3 regions of the Vibrio sp. V31_P5A7T61 genome follow, and region 3 is predicted to be linked to each of the others. Evidence: predicted binding sites of a transcription regulator. Region 3 holds the regulator's gene; each other region holds the start of a gene.
The links. The regulator PurR, encoded in region 3, represses purine synthesis genes. The targets are predictions, from matches to a motif close to TNANGNAAACGTTTNCNTNA.
Positions count from the first base shown of each region.

Region 1: a site for PurR is predicted at 1,082-1,101, ahead of CAG58_RS14735 (phosphoribosylaminoimidazolesuccinocarboxamide synthase). Genes of this name have one in related genera too.
Region 2: a site for PurR is predicted at 1,446-1,465, ahead of purM (phosphoribosylformylglycinamidine cyclo-ligase). Genes of this name have one in related genera too.

Region 1 is NZ_WXWI01000065.1:39,690-41,964, reverse strand. It holds gene CAG58_RS14735 (phosphoribosylaminoimidazolesuccinocarboxamide synthase) at 1-963, opposite strand, end outside; gene CAG58_RS14730 (SulA-like leucine-rich domain-containing protein) at 1,144-1,539, opposite strand; gene CAG58_RS14725 (hypothetical protein) at 1,806-1,991, opposite strand; gene CAG58_RS14720 (J domain-containing protein) at 2,146-2,275, opposite strand, start outside.
Region 2 is NZ_WXWI01000051.1:30,345-32,619, reverse strand. It holds gene purN (phosphoribosylglycinamide formyltransferase) at 1-340, opposite strand, end outside; gene purM (phosphoribosylformylglycinamidine cyclo-ligase) at 344-1,384, opposite strand; gene upp (uracil phosphoribosyltransferase) at 1,552-2,178, shown strand; gene rluF (23S rRNA pseudouridine(2604) synthase RluF) at 2,252-2,275, opposite strand, start outside.
Region 3 is NZ_WXWI01000025.1:105,655-107,929, forward strand. It holds gene CAG58_RS05395 (TfoX/Sxy family DNA transformation protein) at 1-86, opposite strand, end outside; cyclic di-GMP riboswitch class I at 203-285, opposite strand; gene purR (HTH-type transcriptional repressor PurR) at 491-1,501, opposite strand; gene elyC (envelope biogenesis factor ElyC) at 1,884-2,275, opposite strand, start outside.

The sequences.
Region 1 (2,275 bases), on a different contig from region 3:
AAGCGCATTATTTTGTGCCAATGCTTCGCGCTCTGTCATCCGTTCTTTATTGAGTAAAATATCTGGGTCGGGGAAGTAACTAAGCAAGAATTGGCGGAAGCCTTCTTTTGAATTTTCGACGATTTGGCCTTTTTGATAATATTCGGCGTCCCAAATGCGCGAAGAGTCGGGCGTACCAACTTCATCCATATAAATCAGTTTTTCTTGTCCATTGGCATCGGTAACATAACCAAACTCAAATTTGGTATCAACAAACTGTTGCCCGATGGCTTTTAATGCTTCACTAATCACGCTAAAACCCTGTTTAAGGAGCGTTTCGTAATGATCAATATCAGCAGGATGAGTAAAGTTAAATGCAGCGAAATTCTGTTCGATATCGTGTCGAGTGATATTCACATCATCGGCTTCAGGAATACCAGGGATCCCAGTTAAAATACCTTTGGTTGATGGCGTGATCAGTAGCTCAGGGAGTAGGCTATCTTTTTCCAATCCATCAGGCAGAGCAATACCACAAAATTCGCGTTCACCTTTAGCGTAAGCACGCCACATCGATCCAGTGATGTATTGGCGGCAGATCGCTTCGATTTTAATCGGTTTGGCTTTTTGGACTATCCACACTAAAGGGTGAGGAATGTCGACGATGTGACTATCGGCTAACCCTTGTTGTTTGAAAAGGCTAAACCAATGGTTAGAAATAGCATTGAGCGCCGCGCCTTTACCGGGAACGCCTTTTAATCCACCTTCTGCATGCCAAATACAATCAAAAGCAGAGATACGATCGCTGATCACCATAATTGCCAGTGGTGCATCTTTGGCAATCGGATAACCTTTTTCTTGGATCAATCGCTGACTGTCTTGTTCGGTAAGCCAGTAAACCGAGCGGACTTTACCGCTATGTACAGGCAAGTGGGTACGAATGGGGAGGTCGTCATTGACGGCAAGAACTTGATCAGCAAGACTCATGAAACATTCCTATCTGGATTAAACAGCGTTGACAAGAAAGACCCTCTGGTTTGTCAACCGACCATTGGGTCTTGTTTATGGCACGCATCATACCAGAACTATTTTCTGTCGCCATATAAAAAGCAAACGTTTGCCTTGGTGGGTTATTGATGGATTCAGTCTCTGCTCGGGGTACTGTCGTTAATGAAAGACCGGCGAGGTTTTGTTCAGGAAAAAAACTTCACATTGGTGCTGTTTCGCCATGTGTTGTAAACGGCGTTGATTTGCTTTATCGATACCTGCCGAAGCAACAATAGCACTGGCATTGCCTGATTGAATCGCTTTGAGCACAATGTCTATTTCAGAACCTGAACGTGAAGCCTTCATATGAATAATTTTATGGCACTGGATCCGGTGTATGCTTAATTGTTGATAGTGAGGACGCGGGCATTGTGCAGTATAGAGAATCCATTGGTGTTGCTCGGATAGCTGAGCTAATCGAGACAACATAGGATAATTGAGCAGTGGTACGCTGTGGTGATTGACTGTGCAAGTCTCGTAAATCGTGTCTGAATAATGGAAGGTAGTGTTAAGCATAATACTGTCCTCATATACATGCTGTATATATATACAGTAGTCGAGGCGTGGATGATGATCAAGTGGTAAGTGTGTTCGTTTTTAGTTCATTTCTGACATTTAGTCGTCATTTTTATCCTAGATGATTGATAAATAAGCGGTTGTTTTTTGAACGAGAGAGTAGATGAAAGATGTGAATTTGTGATCAAATTTACAGTTTGTTGAGATGAGAGATGAAAAGGGAATTTATTTAACAATAAAGCGCCTTGGCGGCGCTTCTATCGAGGTTAGGATGCTTGGTGCATTTGTCGTTCACGGGAGGCGAGTTCATCAAGATTGAATAACCTGACGTCCATTCTTGCCAGATCATGGCAATTTGGACAAGAATAATGCGCTTTACCGTCAATATATTCATGCTTAGTTAATTGGTTTGACAGTTTGCACCAATCGCACACTCCGATCACAGTAAACATTACTTCTCCCCACCTTATTCTGTTTGGTGTTTAATCTGTGCAGATTATCGCACATGCTCAGTAATTAAGTTAAGTATCTGTTACTGGCTTTGCGATGCTAATCGTTTGCTTTCTAATTTATTTAGAAGAGGTTGCGATATGTTTATTATAATTATTAACGCTTAGTTAACCTTTGGTTGATGATTTTCATCGCGCCGTTGAGACGTTTCATCTCTTCTTCGCTGCCTTGCAGATCGGGATGATAGATTTTACTCAGTTGTTTATAGCGTTGTTTGATGATTTTT
Region 2 (2,275 bases), on a different contig from region 3:
GCAGTAATGAGGGATGGATATTGATCATCCGACCAAAATAATGGCGAACAAAATCACTACTTAAGATACGCATATAGCCAGCGAGTACCACTAAATCTGGCGCATATTCATCCATCCACTTCATTAAATCAGCGTCAAATGCATCACGAGTTTCATAGGCCTTAGGATCAATAAAATGCGCTGCGGCTCCCGCTTTTTTCGCTCGCTCTAAAGCGTATGCTGTTGCTTTGTTTGAAAAAACAGCCGTTACTTTGCCATTATGGATACTTGTCTCACAAGCATCGATGATCGCTTGTAAATTAGAACCATTTCCTGAAACTAAAACAACAATACTTTTCATGAATTATTTGATCTCTACTTGCTCTTCATTGGTTTGTGCTTGAGCAATCTGACCGATAACCCATGCCGTTTCACCTTCTTGCTGTAGCAGCTCAACCGCCGCTTGTGCTTGGGCTTGAGGTAGGGCAATCACTAAGCCGACGCCACAGTTGAACGTACGATACATTTCACGCGTTGCTACATTGCCTTTCTCTTGTAGCCAAGTGAAAATCGCTGGCCATTGCCAACTGCTACCATCAATCACCGCTTTAGTTCCTTGCGGTAATACTCGTGGGATGTTTTCCCAGAAACCGCCGCCAGTAATATGAGAAATGGCGTGAATATCATGTTCAGCAATCAGCTTTAAGCCAGATTTTATATAAATTCGGGTTGGTTCAAGTAAATGTTCACCGATGGTTTTACCAGCCAATCGTTCATTCTTATCAGCGCCCGAGACTTCAAGAATTTTACGGATCAGTGAGTAGCCATTAGAGTGAGGACCACTGGAACCGACAGCGATGAGTGCATCACCCACGGCCACTTTGGAACCATCGATAATCGCTTCTTTCTCAACCACACCGACACAGAACCCAGCGACGTCATAGTCTTCGCCTTCGTACATTCCCGGCATCTCTGCTGTTTCTCCGCCGATTAACGCGCATCCCGCTTGGACACAGCCATCGGCAATCCCAGAGACGACATCCGCTGCTGTATCGACGTCCAGTTTTCCGGTCGCATAGTAATCAAGGAAAAACAGCGGTTCTGCACCTTGTACGATCAAATCATTGACGCACATCGCCACTAAATCGATGCCGATGGTGTCGTGTTTTTTCATATCCAAAGCTAAGCGTAGTTTTGTCCCTACGCCATCGGTCCCAGAAACCAAAACCGGATGCTTGTATTTACTTGGAAGTTCACACAGGGCACCAAAGCCGCCAAGGCCACCCATAACTTCAGGACGACGAGTACGCTTTACTGCGCCTTTAATTCGTTCAACCAGTGCGTTGCCTGCATCAATATCTACACCGGCATCTTTGTAGCTAAGAGAAGTGTTGTTACCGCTCACGGGGGAAGTCCTCGATCTAATTGGATATGAAAACGCCGCTATTCTACAGGGCTTAAATCAAAAAGGAAAACGTTTGCGTCAGTTTTTTTATCCAGATTTAAACGCTTAAAATAGGTAGAAATGCGTGTATAATCGAAAAGTTTATTTAAATTATGCCGGAGATGAAAATGAAAGTTGTTGAAGTGAAACACCCTCTAGTCAAACATAAACTGGGTTTAATGCGAGAAGGTGATATCAGCACTAAACGTTTTCGTGAGCTAGCGACTGAGGTTGCCAGTTTATTAACTTATGAAGCGACTTCAGATTTTGAGACAGAAAAAGTGACGATTGAAGGCTGGGATGGTCCTGTTGCTGTTGATCAAATTAAAGGTAAAAAGGTCACTGTTGTCCCGATTCTACGTGCGGGCCTTGGTATGATGGATGGGGTACTAGAGCATATTCCTAGCGCAAGAATCAGTGTTGTCGGCATCTACCGTGATGAAGAAACACTTGAGCCAGTGCCTTACTTTAATAAACTGGCATCGAACATTGAAGAGCGTATTGCGCTGGTGGTTGACCCTATGTTGGCGACTGGTGGCTCGATGATTGCAACGATTGATCTTCTAAAAGAGAAAGGATGTAATCAAATAAAAGTGCTAGTCTTGGTCGCAGCGCCAGAAGGCATTGAAGCACTGAAAAAAGTGCATCCAGATGTTGAACTTTACACCGCCGCCATTGATGAGAAACTCAATGACAAAGGCTACATCGTGCCTGGTTTGGGAGATGCTGGCGATAAGATTTTTGGTACTAAATAACGGCGTTTTTTAATTCGCTAAATAATACAAACATGATGAGGAGCCTTGGCTCCTCATCATGTTTCAAGGTCTGCTATTTTTTCAAGCTCAGCGTGCC
Region 3 (2,275 bases):
CCGAAGCCACCAAACATTGAGCGCGACTTGACCTGGCCAAGCAGTTCGAATAGCCGCATTGAATCTTTTAATACCGGTTTATCCATGCTGTCATTCTCGGTGTATTAAGCAATTCGCCAGCAAAATCAGGTCCGAGAAAATAGCAAAACGTCAAAAAGCATAATAATAGGGGGAGTTGACTGCTTGTTTTAGCTATTTTGTCATCGGCAACCCCGCTACCTACCACTATGGTTTAGGCCGGAGGCTTTGCGTCCCATCTTTTCAAATGGTTTGCCCTGTGCGTGACACGTTTCATTATTGACAAAATAGTATAACTTGGATGTATAAAATAAACAAATCATTGAATAAATATCACACTCAGTGATTGTTTATATGATGTTTGTTTCATTTTGATTTGAATTAGGCAAAGATTGCCCCCCAATCGTGGCGCTAAGGCTACGATTGGGTTTGAAGTCTTTTTTGCTCAATAATGGGTCAATGAAGTGGTTATCTATTTAGCGGTGAGTTTTTTGACTGAGTCACGTTCCACGATTTCAGGGTGCATTTCAAAAATACGTCTTTCGTGTTCTTTATCTTTGATGCGCTCCAACAATATTTCAAACGCATTTTTCCCAACACGGCGTTTAGGTTGATGGACCGTGGTCAGTGGCGGAGAGAAATATTCGGCTAACTCAATATTATCATAACCAATGACTGACATATCGTCTGGCACGCGTATGCCACGTTGCTGTAAACGGCTGATCAGACCTAATGCCATGGTATCATTAAAGCAGAATACCGCGCTCGGGCGTGTATCCATAGCAATGATTTTATCCGCGGCTAGAACGGCAGTATCGCATTCGAAATTGCCTTCTAAAATCCAATCTTCTTTTACCGTTAGGTTGGCTTCTGCCATGGCACGCCGAAAGCCTGCGATACGTTCTTGACAGGCGGCTTTAACAAAGTGACCACTTAGACAAGCAATTTCAGTGTGCCCATTTTCGATCAAATATTTCGTTGCTAGATAACCCCCTTCTTCAGAGTTATCAATGATCTTATCGGCTTGTGATGTTTGCGGGCCCCAATCCATAATAACTTTAGGTATCGAGGGATGACTCTCTAACATCTCAAGTAACTCTTCCGTTAAATCGGAGCACATGACCAACATACCGTCGACCCGCTTTTCAGCAAGCATACGAATATAGTCACGTTGTTTCTCGTAGATACCACCAGTATTGCAGAGGATCAGTGTATAGCCTTGGCGATAGCAATAGCTTTCAACACCATCGATCACTTCAGAAAAGAATAGATTGGTGGATTGAGTCACCAACATACCGATCGTACGCGTGGTGTTACATTTTAAGCTGCGTGCGACGGCGCTTGGTGCATAATTCAGCTGTTTAACCGCGTCCAAGACTTTTTCTTGAGTGGTTTCTGCCACAAAACGTGTTTTATTGATGACATGAGATACGGTTGTTGTCGATACGCCTGCTAGGCGTGCAACGTCTTTAATCGTAGCCATAAAATTATCCTGTCGGTGACTGCTCGGCGTTAGGTAACTAGAGCAGTAGTTATGTCCCGAAAGTGCAATCGCCCTGTTAGGAGATCGTGATAGGAGAGAGGTTTGTTTTAAGCACTGTCGATGCTGCCTTTTTACAACGTCTCATTCTTCGGGTATAGGCTAACGTCAGCCTAAAAGTAATAAAAACACAAAAACCGCTGTTAAATAGCGGCCTATTGGTTACATTTAATCTTGTTAATAACCAGCAAGATTCTAGACTGCAACGCAGTAACTCGCAATCAAATTCGGCCCATAATCCTTCCAATTGATGTTAAATGTGCACAATGTTTATCAAGTTGTGCACCAAACCACTTTTTCGACGATGCCGCTTATAACAAGAATATCAATCACCCTCTACGGCAGGCGATGATTCATTCAATTTGGGTTCATGGCTCACCCAATCGCGCATGGCTTGCCATATTAGCCCCATGGTTTCATACCAATACCGCTCAGTTTGTTCTAAATAGAGCGCTCTCGGGATATATTTATCCCAAGCTTGGCTGATATTCGTTTGGGCAAGATAATTTGTCGGCGCAGGGATAGGCGTTAGCCCTGCAGATTGAAATTCATTCATTGCACGGGGCATGTGGCTGGCCGAGGTGACCAGAACCAGAGTGCGCTGCTGAACAAAAGCGGCCGCTTGTCTTGCTTCTTCCCACGTATCTTGCGCCGTCTCAAGCAAAATAATGTCTGATTTTGCGACACCAAGCGCAAGCGCCACTTTAGCCAGCATGC